2 regions of the Vibrio sp. F13 genome follow, and region 1 is predicted to be linked to the other one. Evidence: riboswitches for the same ligand, from Rfam matches in the RefSeq annotation. Region 1 holds a riboswitch; the other holds the start of a gene.

Region 1 (6,042 bases):
AGTAAGCGACTGGCATAAGGCAAGTTAAAGAAAACGTGCGCCAGCAAAATACCATTCAATCCGTATATGGAAAATGGCAATTCAATATCGAAGCTCGCCAAAAACTTAGCTAACCAACCACTATTGCCATAGATCGCAAGTAAGCCAAATACGCCCACTAACACAGGCAGGACTAAGGTCGACGCGAACAGCCTTAACAACAAAGCGCGTCCAAAAAATTGCCTACGACACAGCGCATGAGCAATAGGTATAGCAAAGCCAACACTCAGCACTGTTGAGAGTGTCGCTTGATAAAAGCTGAATTTCGTTACATGCCAATAGTAAGGATCGGACCATACTTGGCTGATATCAAGAGAAGGGGCATTGCTAAGCAATGCCCCAACTGCTGAAACCACGAAGGCAGTAATGAGTATCGCTACCCAAATCCCAACCTTAGGTGTTTTCTTTATCATAGATTGTTTTTTACCGTAAATGGTTCGCTCAGTTAACATCGAACAAACCTTTAAATACAGAAAGTTAGAAAGCTAATTTTTTAAAAGCAAATTAAAAAGTAAGTGCACTCTGCCATTCACGAATCCATGGCTTACGCTTCTCGGCGATCTCTTCTGAGCTAAAGCTCAGCGCTTTCTGAGGAACCGTAAGTTGCTCAAACCCTTTTGGTAACTCAACATCCGTCACTGGGTACATCCAGTTACCTGTTGGCATCGCCGTTTGGAATTCATCACTTAGGATAAACGCCATAAACTCATCAGCAAGTTTCTCGTTCTTACTGCCTTTAACCTTGGCAGCCACTTCCACTTGAGTGTAATGCCCTTCTTCAAAGCTTGCCGCTGCGTACTTAGAATCGCTCTCAGCAATAATGTGGTAAGCAGGAGACGTTGTGTAAGACAAGACTAAATCCGACTCGCCTTCTAGGAACATTGAGTAAGCTTCAGACCAGCCTTTGGTTACAGTCACTGTTTTCTGAGCAAGCTTCTTCCATGCTGCTGTCGCTTCATCACCGTATACTGATTTCATCCAAAGCATCATGCCTTGGCCTGGTGTTGATGTACGTGGATCTTGGTAGATGACCTTAAGATCATCACGCTGCTCAACCAGTTCTTTCAAGCTCTTCGGCGGGTTTTCCAGTTTCTCTTTATTGTAAACAAAAGCAAAGTAGCCAAAGTCATAGGGTACAAAAGTGCTGTCGTTCCAACCATTAGGAAGCGTTACCGATGACGTATCAACATTATGCTCAGCCAATAAGCCCGTCGCTTTCGCTTCAGCCATTAGGTTGTTGTCTAGGCCTAATACGATGTCAGCTTTGCTGTTGCCGCCTTCGAGACGCAAGCGGTTAAGAATAGACACGCCATCTTCAAGCGCGACAAAGTTCACATCACAACCACACTTCTCTTCGAATGCTTTTTCAACGGCAGGACGAGGGCCCCAATCCGCAGCAAAAGAGTCATAGGTGTATACAGTCAAAGTGTTGTCTGCAGCAAAGGCAGAAAAAGAAATAGCTGTAGTAACAGCAAGGGTAGTTAATGTGAATTTCACTGGACGCTCTCCATGGTCTGAGCGGCACAGGTTTGAGGGAGGAGAACGGTAGAGGTTGTTCCTAACTCAATTCCTACGCCAGCATTATCTGGTTCAGGTTTACGGGTCCCAAGCACCTGCTTGATCTCAGCTCGCATTCATTATTTGAATGGTTCGCTCCCCGATGAGTGTTCAGAATTGTAATTTGATTTTTAACAATAAGCTATCAAGTTTGGATCAATTACGTTGATCGTAACCCCAACGTGGCACTAAACCTTGTTCGATACCAAGGTGATCTAGAATACGCGCCACCATAAAGTCGACCAGTTCTTCAATTGACTTAGGTTGATGATAAAAACCCGGGGCTGCAGGCATGATCGTCACGCCCATGGTCGAAAGCTTATGCATGTTCTCTAGATGAAGCGTCGAAAATGGCGTCTCACGAACCACCAACAACAGCTGTCCTCGCTCTTTCATGACTACGTCTGCTGCTCGCTCAATCAGGTTATCAGACAATCCATGTGCAATCGAAGCCAAGCTTCCCGCGGAACATGGGCAAACGACCATCTGCTTCGGTGCAGCTGAACCAGAGGCAACCGGCGAGAACCAATCATCTTTGCCACACACCACCAGCTTTTCAGGGTCGCAGCCAAGATGTTTAACCAAAGCTTGTTTCGCCGCATCTGGCCCAGCAGGTAACTTAAGTTCATGCTCGGTCGCCAATACCACTCGCGCTGCCGATGAAATCAGCAAGTAGACCTGATAGTCGGCTGCCAAAAGGCATTCAAGTAAACGCAGGCCATAAGGCGCACCAGATGCGCCAGTGAAAGCAAGGGTTATCGCTTTATCGTGTTTTGTCATGTTCTCAATTACTTCAAATTATAAGGTCGTGGATGCCGTTAGCCTTTGAGTGCCAATCCATCCAACAGTTTTTGATGAATGCCACCAAAGCCACCATTACTCATTACCAAAATTTGGTCGCCAGCTTGTGCCTCTGAGACAATTTTAGCAACGAATGCATCCATGTCATCACTCACGTGTGCCGGTTGGTGACAAGCGTCTGCAACATCTTGAACTGACCAATCAATGTTATCCGGTTGGAATAAGTAGGTAGAATCCGCCTGCTTCAACGAATCAGCCAGTATTTCTTTGTGCACACCACGTTTCATGGTGGCAGAACGAGGCTCTAAAACGGCAATGATTTTCTTAGTGTCGACCTTATTACGTAATCCCCCGAGCGTAAGTTCAATCGCCGTTGGATGATGAGCAAAATCGTCATAAACAGACACACCTGCCACCTCGCCTTTAAACTCCAAACGGCGCTTAGTATTAATAAAGGTAGCTAGTGATTCACAAGCAAGGTCAGGTGTCACGCCCACATGACGTGCAGCTGCAATCGCCATCAAAGCATTATTTACGTTGTGGTCGCCCACTAAATCCCAATTTACGGTTCCAACACATTCATTTTGGAAGTAAACCTCAAATTGAGAGCCATCTTTGACCAGTTTCTTGGCATCCCAGTCGCCTTGCTCGCCACTCGATTCAGTTTCACTCCAGCAACCGCGAGCTAGAACATCTTCAATAGCGCTGTCTTGCTTAGGTGAGAAAATGCGACCATTGCTTGGCACAGTACGCACCAAATGATGAAATTGTCGCTTAATCGCTTCAAGATCGTCAAAGATGTCCGCATGATCAAACTCTAGGTTATTCATCACTAAGGTTCTTGGGTGGTAATGAACGAACTTAGATCGTTTATCGAAAAAAGCACTGTCGTATTCGTCGGCTTCTACCACGAAGAACATGCTTTCACCAAGGCGAGCAGAGATACCAAAGTTACCCAACACTCCGCCAACTAAGAAGCCCGGTGCATAGCCACAGTCTTCCAAGATCCAAGCCAACATGCTTGATGTCGTGGTCTTACCGTGCGTTCCCGATACCGCTAACACCCAACGGTCATGCAGTAAGAACTCTTGCAACCACTGAGGACCAGAGGTGTATCTAAGGTTGTTATCCAACACATACTCAACACACGGATTACCGCGGCTCATTACGTTACCGATAACCACGAGATCTGGCCTTGGTTCTAATTGGCTAGGGTCGAACCCTTCAATAATTTCAATCCCTTGTGATTCCAACAAGGTGCTCATTGGTGGGTAAACATTCGCGTCACTACCCGTAACCTTGTGACCTAATTGACGAGCCAATACCGCAGCACCACCCATGAAGGTGCCACAAATTCCTAAGATATGAATATGCATAAATTGCTTCCAAACGCTTGGCTAAATAAACAGTGCCTAATTAAAACGGCTTGCACTCATTATCATTAAATGGCGATTAAAAGCGAGCGGCAATGCAAAACAAATTGAGTCGACATAGTAAGTGAGATCTGTGTCGCTTAGTTCATTACCATTAAAAAGATCTAACCTTTAGAATTTAGGTAAGCGTCTAGATGAATAAAGCCCACTCAAGAGGCCGAATCTACAGTGCTCAAATCCCCCCTAATATTGAGAGAAGTTTAAGGAAATAACATGTCTGAGATGCGCACCCTTGGTGAGTTCATTGTTGAGAAACAGAGTGACTTCCCCCATGCAAGCGGTGATCTATCATCCCTTTTGTCGTCTATTCGACTTGCTGCAAAAATTGTTAACCGTGAGATCAACAAGGCTGGCCTAGTCGACATCACTGGCGCTGTTGGTACAGACAACGTGCAAGGTGAAGAGCAGCAAAAGCTAGACCTTTACGCGAACGACAAATTTAAAGCGGCTCTAGAAGCCCGTGACCAAGTTTGTGGTGTTGCAAGTGAAGAAGAAGACGAAGCTGTCGCCTTCAATAAAGAGCTCAACAAAAACGCAAAATACGTTGTACTGATGGATCCACTAGATGGCTCATCAAACATCGATGTAAATGTATCGGTTGGTACAATTTTCTCTATCTACCGTCGAGTATCACCGATCGGTACACCACCAACACAAGAAGATTTCTTACAGCCCGGACACAAGCAAGTAGCCGCGGGTTACGTGATTTACGGTTCTTCAACCATGCTTGTATACACAACTGGTGCTGGCGTAAATGGTTTCACCTACGATCCATCTCTGGGTACTTTCTGTCTATCTCATGAAAACATGATGATTCCAGACGAAGGCAAGATCTACTCGATCAACGAAGGTAACTACATCCGCTTCCCAACCGGTGTTAAGAAGTACATCAAGTACTGCCAAGAAAATGAGCCAAGCGACAACCGCCCTTATACATCACGTTACATCGGTTCTCTAGTATCAGATTTCCACCGTAACCTTTTGAAAGGCGGCATCTACTTGTACCCAAGCACGCAAAGTCACCCTCAAGGTAAACTGCGTCTGCTTTACGAGTGCAACCCAATTGCTTTCCTTATGGAACAAGCGGGCGGCATCGCTTCAGACGGTGCTCAACGTATCATGGATATCAAACCAACTGAGCTGCACCAACGTGTACCTTTCTTTGTTGGCTCAACAAACATGGTTCGCAAAGTAGAAGAGTTTCTTGAGCTGAACCCTGAGTAACCCTCTCATTTCATTCTCAAACTAACGCTATTAAAAAGCCAGCACCTCAGTGCTGGCTTTTTGTTGTCTCGTAAGGTGATTAACTAGTTAGGAATCATTGTTCCGCTGACACCAGTTACCCGAAAGTATTTCTTTATTAGCTGTTAGATCAAGCTGATACAAATATACCCATGCTAATCCAAATATAGTCTCTATTTGCTCGCGACGATACTCAACAGGAACATCTTCTAGCCGATCGAGCGACTCTAAAATTTCGTCGTTAATGATATAGACCTCACCAGCGACACTTTTCTTTCCCAAAATCATCGCCGGATAGGCACCTAAATCAAAAAGTGCGTATTCCTTAGGTGTATCAAACTGCCCTAATAAATCGCAGCCCTGCAAATAATGGTGATTGGACTGACCTTGCCTCAAGGTTCCATAGACAAAAACAAGATGCTGCATATGCCCTCCCATACGGCTCTACTCGAACTCAAATTGATAGAGAAGATCCACAGCACTGTCTAGGCCAGAAACAGCTTCAACATAGAGATCCTGCATCAATCTATAACGAACGGTAAACTCACCTAACGAGTTAAAGATACCCACACCATACTTCACCTGTAAGCCAGGCAGGATGTAACCACTTACCGTCACTTGAGAGTCATCGCCAGAGCCTGCAGTATCCAGTTGCAAGTCCTTTACACCAAAGGCTTCACCGATTTCACCAACAACCTTACCACTCTTCGCTAAACTCAAACCGATTAAAGTCGTTGTCATCGAACCGCTCGACTCACCGTCGATATCTTGGCCACGCAAAATATAAGACAGTGCGTTCGCTTGTGGCATCGCTGGGTCAGAATAAATCTCGATGGTAGGCTCTGTCGCAGGGCCAGTCACTCGAATACCAGCGGTCACGTCATCCTGAGTATTATCAGGATTACGAATCGCGTTGATGGCTACGTATGGCTGATCCGGTGGTCCATTCATTAGGATCTTACCCTCTTCG
Region 2 (6,042 bases), on a different replicon from region 1:
TTGGCAGTGCACGACGCATATCAGCCAAGGTTTTAGCCTTGTAAATTGCCAATGCATAAGCGCGGGCATACTGCTTTAAAAACAGAAAATCTTGCTTCAAGTAATGCAGAAAACACGGCTGAGCGAGTGTGCCGTTTGCCAGCGTTTTAACAAAATCATGCTCGGTGTAGTCTTGCCAATCTTGTTGACAGGCTTGGATTAAGTCTTGGTATTTCATGAGATTCCTTAGTCAAAAGTCGGTACGTAGTCAGCGGCTTTCGGTAGTGATTTGATAATGCCTTTGTCAAACATGAACTGTGCGTAATCGTCGTAACGCTTCATATCTACAGCAGAAGGACGAAGTGCAAAACGAGTCAGCGTGTCGTTCCATGCGCGTTGGTTAAGCTCGTTATTCAACGTATCTGGTGAATACGCCACAAACTCATTCCATGACTCTTGGGGGTGGTTCACAATGTAAGTCGTTGCTTGTTCCAATGCTTTGTTGAACGCTTTGATCGCTTCATCATCGTGTTTCTTTGCGTTCGCAACAAAGATAAGCTCGTCGTAAGCGGGTACGCCGTGCTCTTCTGGGAAGAATGCTTTCGCTTTAAAACCTTCAAGTGCTAACTGGTTGGTTTCGAAGTTCCGTAAGCCACCCCAGATTGCGTCTACCTTGCCCGATGCCAATGAAGATGAAAGTGCCCAACCGACATTGATGGTTTGCACATCTGTAAATGCAACATTTTCTTGCGCTAACATAGTGCCGATAGTCGCTTCTTCGTTACCCGCAATCGCAATACCGATCTTCTTGCCTTTCAGATCTGCTAGCGAATCGTTCTTGCCGTTATCCAGTACCATTAGTGTGTTCAGTGGCGTCGCGATAAGGGTTGATGCACGAACTAAAGGAAGACCCGCTGCCACATCCATGGTTAAACTTGGTTGGTAAGTTACCGCTAAATCGACCTTACCTGCCGCGACCAATTTTGCTGGCGTGCTTGGGTCTGCTGGTTCTTGGATTTCAACCTCTAAGCCTTGGTCAGCAAAGTAACCACGCTCTTGAGCAATCACAATCGGGCCGTGGTTCGGGTTTACAAACCAATCCAACATCAATGTCAGTTTCTTTTGTTCAGAGCCCGCTAGAGCATGACCTGAAACTAACGAAGCAAGCAGTGCCACTGCACCTACCAATTTGGTATTTTTCATAGTTAACCTTTCCTTTTGAATATTATTATTGTGTTTATAGAGCTCATTTTTAACGAGCTATTGTTGAGATAAATAGCGTTGAGCGAAGCCTTATTAAACAAAGTGTTATTGAGCAAGCCATTACTGGTTCTCCCAAGGGATAGCTTTTTTGAGTAACTTATCTATGATGAAGTAGAGCGAGATAGACAGCACCGCCAAGATGAACAAGGCAGCAAACATCTCATCAATGATCATGCGCGCGTTGGCCTGCAGCATTAGGTAACCTAACCCTTCACTCGAACCAACCCATTCCCCGACTACGGCACCAATTGGCGCAATCACCACCGCTACACGAATGCCAGACGCTAAGGTTGGCAGTGCAGCAGGAAGTTGGATATGGCGGAGCAGTTGCCATTTCGATGCACCCATCGTTTTGGCAAGATCGAGATAGCCTGTCGGTGTATTGCGCAGACCGTCGTAACAACAAGTGGTTACTGGGAAGAAGATAATGATCGCCGCCATCACCACTTTTGAGGCGATGCCATAACCAAGCCACAGCATCAATACTGGCGCGATCGCAAATACAGGGATAGCTTGGCTGGCAATTAAGATAGGCAATAACCAACGTTTTAACGGATCAAACATCAACATCTGCAGAGCGAAAAATAGCCCCATAGACAATCCGAGTAACAAGCCAAGTAGGACCTCTTGCGCAGTCACCCATGTGTGTTTGAGTAACACATCGTAACGTTCAATCAGCTTTAAAAAGACTTCTGCAGGCGCTGGCAAAATGAAGCTCGGCATCTCGAAGACAACCACAACTAACTGCCATAAACCGAGAATCACAGCACTGCTGATAAGCAAACGAACAACAGGATTCATCTGACGAGGGCGTGCAGTGGTAGTCTGTGCGTTAGTTGAATGAGCCACAGTTTCGCTTCGCGTTAGATCATTCATAATCACGCTCCAACTGATCTAAGATCGCTTGTTGTAACTCAGCACATTCACCATCTAACACTCTTGGTGTGGCAGTGAGAGGCACAGATAAAGACTGAGCGTTCGCCGGTGTGCCTTGCAACACATACAAATTGTCCGCCAAACGCACCGCTTCTTGTGGGTCATGGGTGATCAACACAACGGTTTTATCTCTCAACAGCTCACACGCTAAGCTCTGTAGTTTGTGTCTCGTTACCGCATCCAGCGCAGAGAATGGCTCATCCATCAGCACCACTGGCTTGTCTTGCATTAAAGTTCGAGCCAAAGCGACACGTTGACGCATACCACCAGACAACTGATCCGGCATCGCATTCGCATAATCAGCCAAACCAACCGCAGCGAGCAACTCGAGTGCTTGATTGGTTTGCACTGCTTTGTCAGAAGCTGAATTTTGAAAACAATGACTCAGACATACATTGTCGATAACCGACAGCCACGGCAGTAACAAATCCTGCTGCGCCATGTAAGCGATGCGATCCGTTAAAGGCAATTCATCAGAGGTTGTCAATGTTCCCTGCCACTCCACCTTGTCGTCCAACAAGCCTGCCAGATAACGCAATACCGTGGTTTTCCCGCAGCCACTTCGACCTAGCAATACCGTCCACTTACCTGCGTTTAAGCTAAGCGACAATCCCGATAAGGTTGCGTGCTCACTGTCGTTATAACGTAAAGAGGCATTGCTGAGCTGAACACCCACCGTATTAACGGACATTCCCGTGCCCAGCGAAGAAGTGATTTACGGGCCCATGACCTTGGCCGACTTGCAACTCATCAGCATGAGCAATCGCGCGCGAAATGTATTGTTTGCCTAGCTCAACAGCCTCTGACAGCGTGTTGCCTTGCGCTAAGAAAGAAGCAATAGCAGATGAAAGCGTACAACCCGTACCGTGGGTGTTTTTGGTAGGAAAACGCTTCGCACTAATCAAAGCAGACGTGGTTGGCAGAATCAGTAAGTCGTTACTGTTCTCATCCTTCTCTAAATGACCGCCTTTGAGAAGAACGGCTTTAGCACCTAGTGCACGCAGGTCTTCAATCATATCCTGCATTTCGGCTTCGCTTTCAGGCACAGCTTTGCCTGTTAACGCCGCGCCTTCTGGCAAGTTAGGAGTAATGATGTCTGCCAGCGGAATCAGTTCTTGCTTTAGCGTCGTGATAGCTGAGTTTTCTAGAAGAAGATCGCCACTTGTCGCGACCATGACAGGGTCAATCACAAGATGCTTAGGTTGGTACTGCTTAATTTTGTCTGCGACGACTTTGATGATTTGCGAATCGGCCAACATGCCGACTTTCACAGCCACGATATTCAGATCAGTAAAAACCGCATCTAACTGACTGGCAACATGGTCGAGTGGAATAGGGAAAATGGCGGAAACGCCTTGCGTGTTCTGGGAAGTGATAGCGGTAATTACCGAACAAGCGAAACTACCTGTAGCAGACATAGCTTTAATATCAGCTTGGATACCCGCACCGCCGCCACTGTCTGAGCCTGCGATCGTCAATACAATCGGAGTGTTCGTTCGAATCGAACCATCAGCAGAGTGCTGTGAAACTGAGGTTTTTGGTGTTAAATCTTTTGAAATAGAACTGTGTGTCATTGTCGCTCCTACTATCTTACAAGACGTAGGAGAACGAACACTGATCGAAGGAGAAGTCGCATTAGGCTCATGAAAGTTTCATGGGTGCAGACGTAGATCGAGTGCTTATAGTTCCCTACGCCAGTGTTAACTGAATCAGGTTCAACGGGTCTCGACTAACGATCTCAGCAAACACCAAATAAGGTATATGCCCCCCGACTATTGATAGCGATAGTAACAGCACTCTCACAACTGAGATACTGATTTTATTCAATTATAAGAATTACGCATGAATAAATCTCAATTAGGCGTGACAAAACAAATACTTATAACGTTCCTTTAGATGGCTTCGACTGTATCAACAAGCACAGCACAATCAGAAACATACCTAGCCAACCTATAAAAGGAATCAGCTCACCGACAACGCAGACGGCAAGCACCGCTGCAACTACTGGTTCAAACAAAGTCAGTAGATTGGCACTACTCGCGGTCACATGGCGTAAACCAAAACTGAAGGCGATATAGCCCAAGCATTGTGGGATTAACGTCAGATAACTGATGACTAATACGTTAATCTGCGAGGAAAACAGGTTCTCCCCCGTAAACCAGAGTGTTGGCAGCAACAGCATCGCGCCGAGGCCAAAAATACTGCCCATCGCCGCTTGAGACTCAATGTCCTTGTCTATCAGTGCTTTTGTCGCCCAAGAATAAATGGCGTAACACAACCCAGCGAGCAAACCTAAAGCAATACCCAACAGCTTGAGATCATCACCTGACTCATTCGTAGATGAAGATTCTGAAAACACCAACAACCCAATACCCACCACACCAATCGCAAAGCTAGTGAGCCAACGTTTGTTGATATTATTCTTTTTGCTAATCAGACACTCTAACAATGCAGAAAAGAAAGGAGCAGTAGCTATCGACACCACTGTGCCCATTGCGACACCCGATAACTTCATCGAAGAGTAAAAAGCCAGAGGATAGATCGCCAAAGCCAGCGCACTCGCCGCTAACAACTTTTTGTTGAGCAAAAGCTTATCAAGTGAAGATAAGATCTTTCGATACGCCAAGACTGCTTGCATTAAGCCGCCGACGCCCATTGAAAAAGCACCAATCGCTAATGGGCTGAGATCAGGCGCAAAGCTTGCGGCGGTGCCTGTCGTGCCCCATAAAACAGAAGCAAACACGATGGCTAAAGTGCCCGTTTGGAATTCGTTAACGCGATTGATGGCAAGATTCATTTCTATTACCTAGTCTATTTTCATTTCTGAAATAGATAATAGTGAACATATACTAAGTTGAGTTTGCCAAAAGGACGCTATTCTTGTTTTGGAAGACTCTCTTTCATCGAGCCCAAAAACGCCCTTGGAGACATGCCAAAGTGCTGAGAGAAGCGTCGACTGAATGCAGACAAGTCACTATAACCCACATTTTCTGCGACCAATTGAACGGGTAAATCGGTATGGCTAAGCAAGGCTTGAGCTTTCTCCATACGATAGCGAGTGATGTACTTAAGCGCACTGATTCCAATGCACTCTTTAAAGCGCTTCTTAAATTGAGTGGGGCTCAAGCAAGCCGTTTCTGCAAGCTGAGAAATAGAGAGAGGCTGGGCGTAATTATCCGCAATGAGCCTTTGGACCGCTCGAATACGAGGGTCGATGCTCTTGCTCACTTTTTGTTGCTCTAATAACAGTGAAAACACATCCAAGATGGATGATTCAATGCCACTGTCCACTTGGTATTCCAACTGCTTTTCAACAAACAGCAAGAAGCTCATTAAGGGTGGCGTGATAGTAAACACCGAGAGCTCATGCTCTAACAAGTGCTGCGGTAACTCTGCCATATCTGCGACAATAAACCGCGCTGCTTCATCCGCCTTAAACGCATGCGCTGTGGTTACCGGAATCACCACGCATTCGCCCACGGCCACCTTGCCGACATATCCCACCATTTCAATACTAATACTCCCTTGAATAGGCAGCACGAGTTGATGGTAGCCATCATGGGCATGAGTATTAAATTGCTTGGTGTAAGATCGAATGCTTAGGCTAGATTTCATGAGCAACGCCGGAATTCAGTTTATTGAAACATGAGTGTTAAAAAGAAATTACATGATTTAAGCGAGGGAGTCACATCGGACTAGTATTTTTGTCGTATCTCTTTCTAGCCTTTCTAAGTCGGATCAAAAAAGCCGTTTAAGTATTGATACTCAAACGGCTTTTTACTCAAGTCTAATTCGCAATCTCAAGAACAGTTAACCGAATCGGCTATCACTTCCTAACAAAATCGCTCATTCAGACTCTATTAT

What was found. A riboswitch is a leader RNA that binds a small molecule or an ion and turns the genes downstream of it on or off. The one in region 1 is predicted to bind thiamine pyrophosphate.
Region 2: it holds a riboswitch for thiamine pyrophosphate, as region 1 does, so the genes downstream of both, thiD (bifunctional hydroxymethylpyrimidine kinase/phosphomethylpyrimidine kinase) here and thiB (thiamine ABC transporter substrate binding subunit) in region 1, are expected to answer to the same signal.

What each region holds. Positions count from the first base shown of each region.
Region 1 is NZ_CP170175.1:2,124,455-2,130,496, reverse strand. It holds gene thiP (thiamine/thiamine pyrophosphate ABC transporter permease ThiP) at 1-452, opposite strand, end outside; gene thiB (thiamine ABC transporter substrate binding subunit) at 544-1,536, opposite strand; TPP riboswitch at 1,590-1,709, opposite strand; gene LMH68_RS09820 (flavin prenyltransferase UbiX) at 1,753-2,376, opposite strand; gene mpl (UDP-N-acetylmuramate:L-alanyl-gamma-D-glutamyl-meso-diaminopimelate ligase) at 2,415-3,773, opposite strand; gene fbp (class 1 fructose-bisphosphatase) at 4,044-5,054, shown strand; gene LMH68_RS09805 (gamma-glutamylcyclotransferase) at 5,142-5,498, opposite strand; gene LMH68_RS09800 (translocation/assembly module TamB domain-containing protein) at 5,517-6,042, opposite strand, start outside.
Region 2 is NZ_CP170176.1:1,690,828-1,696,869, forward strand. It holds gene tenA (thiaminase II) at 1-217, opposite strand, end outside; gene LMH68_RS22330 (ABC transporter substrate-binding protein) at 226-1,182, opposite strand; partial or broken gene LMH68_RS22335 (ABC transporter permease) at 1,303-2,037, opposite strand; gene LMH68_RS22340 (ABC transporter ATP-binding protein) at 2,111-2,869, opposite strand; gene thiD (bifunctional hydroxymethylpyrimidine kinase/phosphomethylpyrimidine kinase) at 2,859-3,752, opposite strand; TPP riboswitch at 3,848-3,959, opposite strand; gene LMH68_RS22350 (DMT family transporter) at 4,058-4,975, opposite strand; gene LMH68_RS22355 (helix-turn-helix domain-containing protein) at 5,053-5,793, opposite strand; gene LMH68_RS22360 (DUF2999 family protein) at 6,039-6,042, opposite strand, start outside.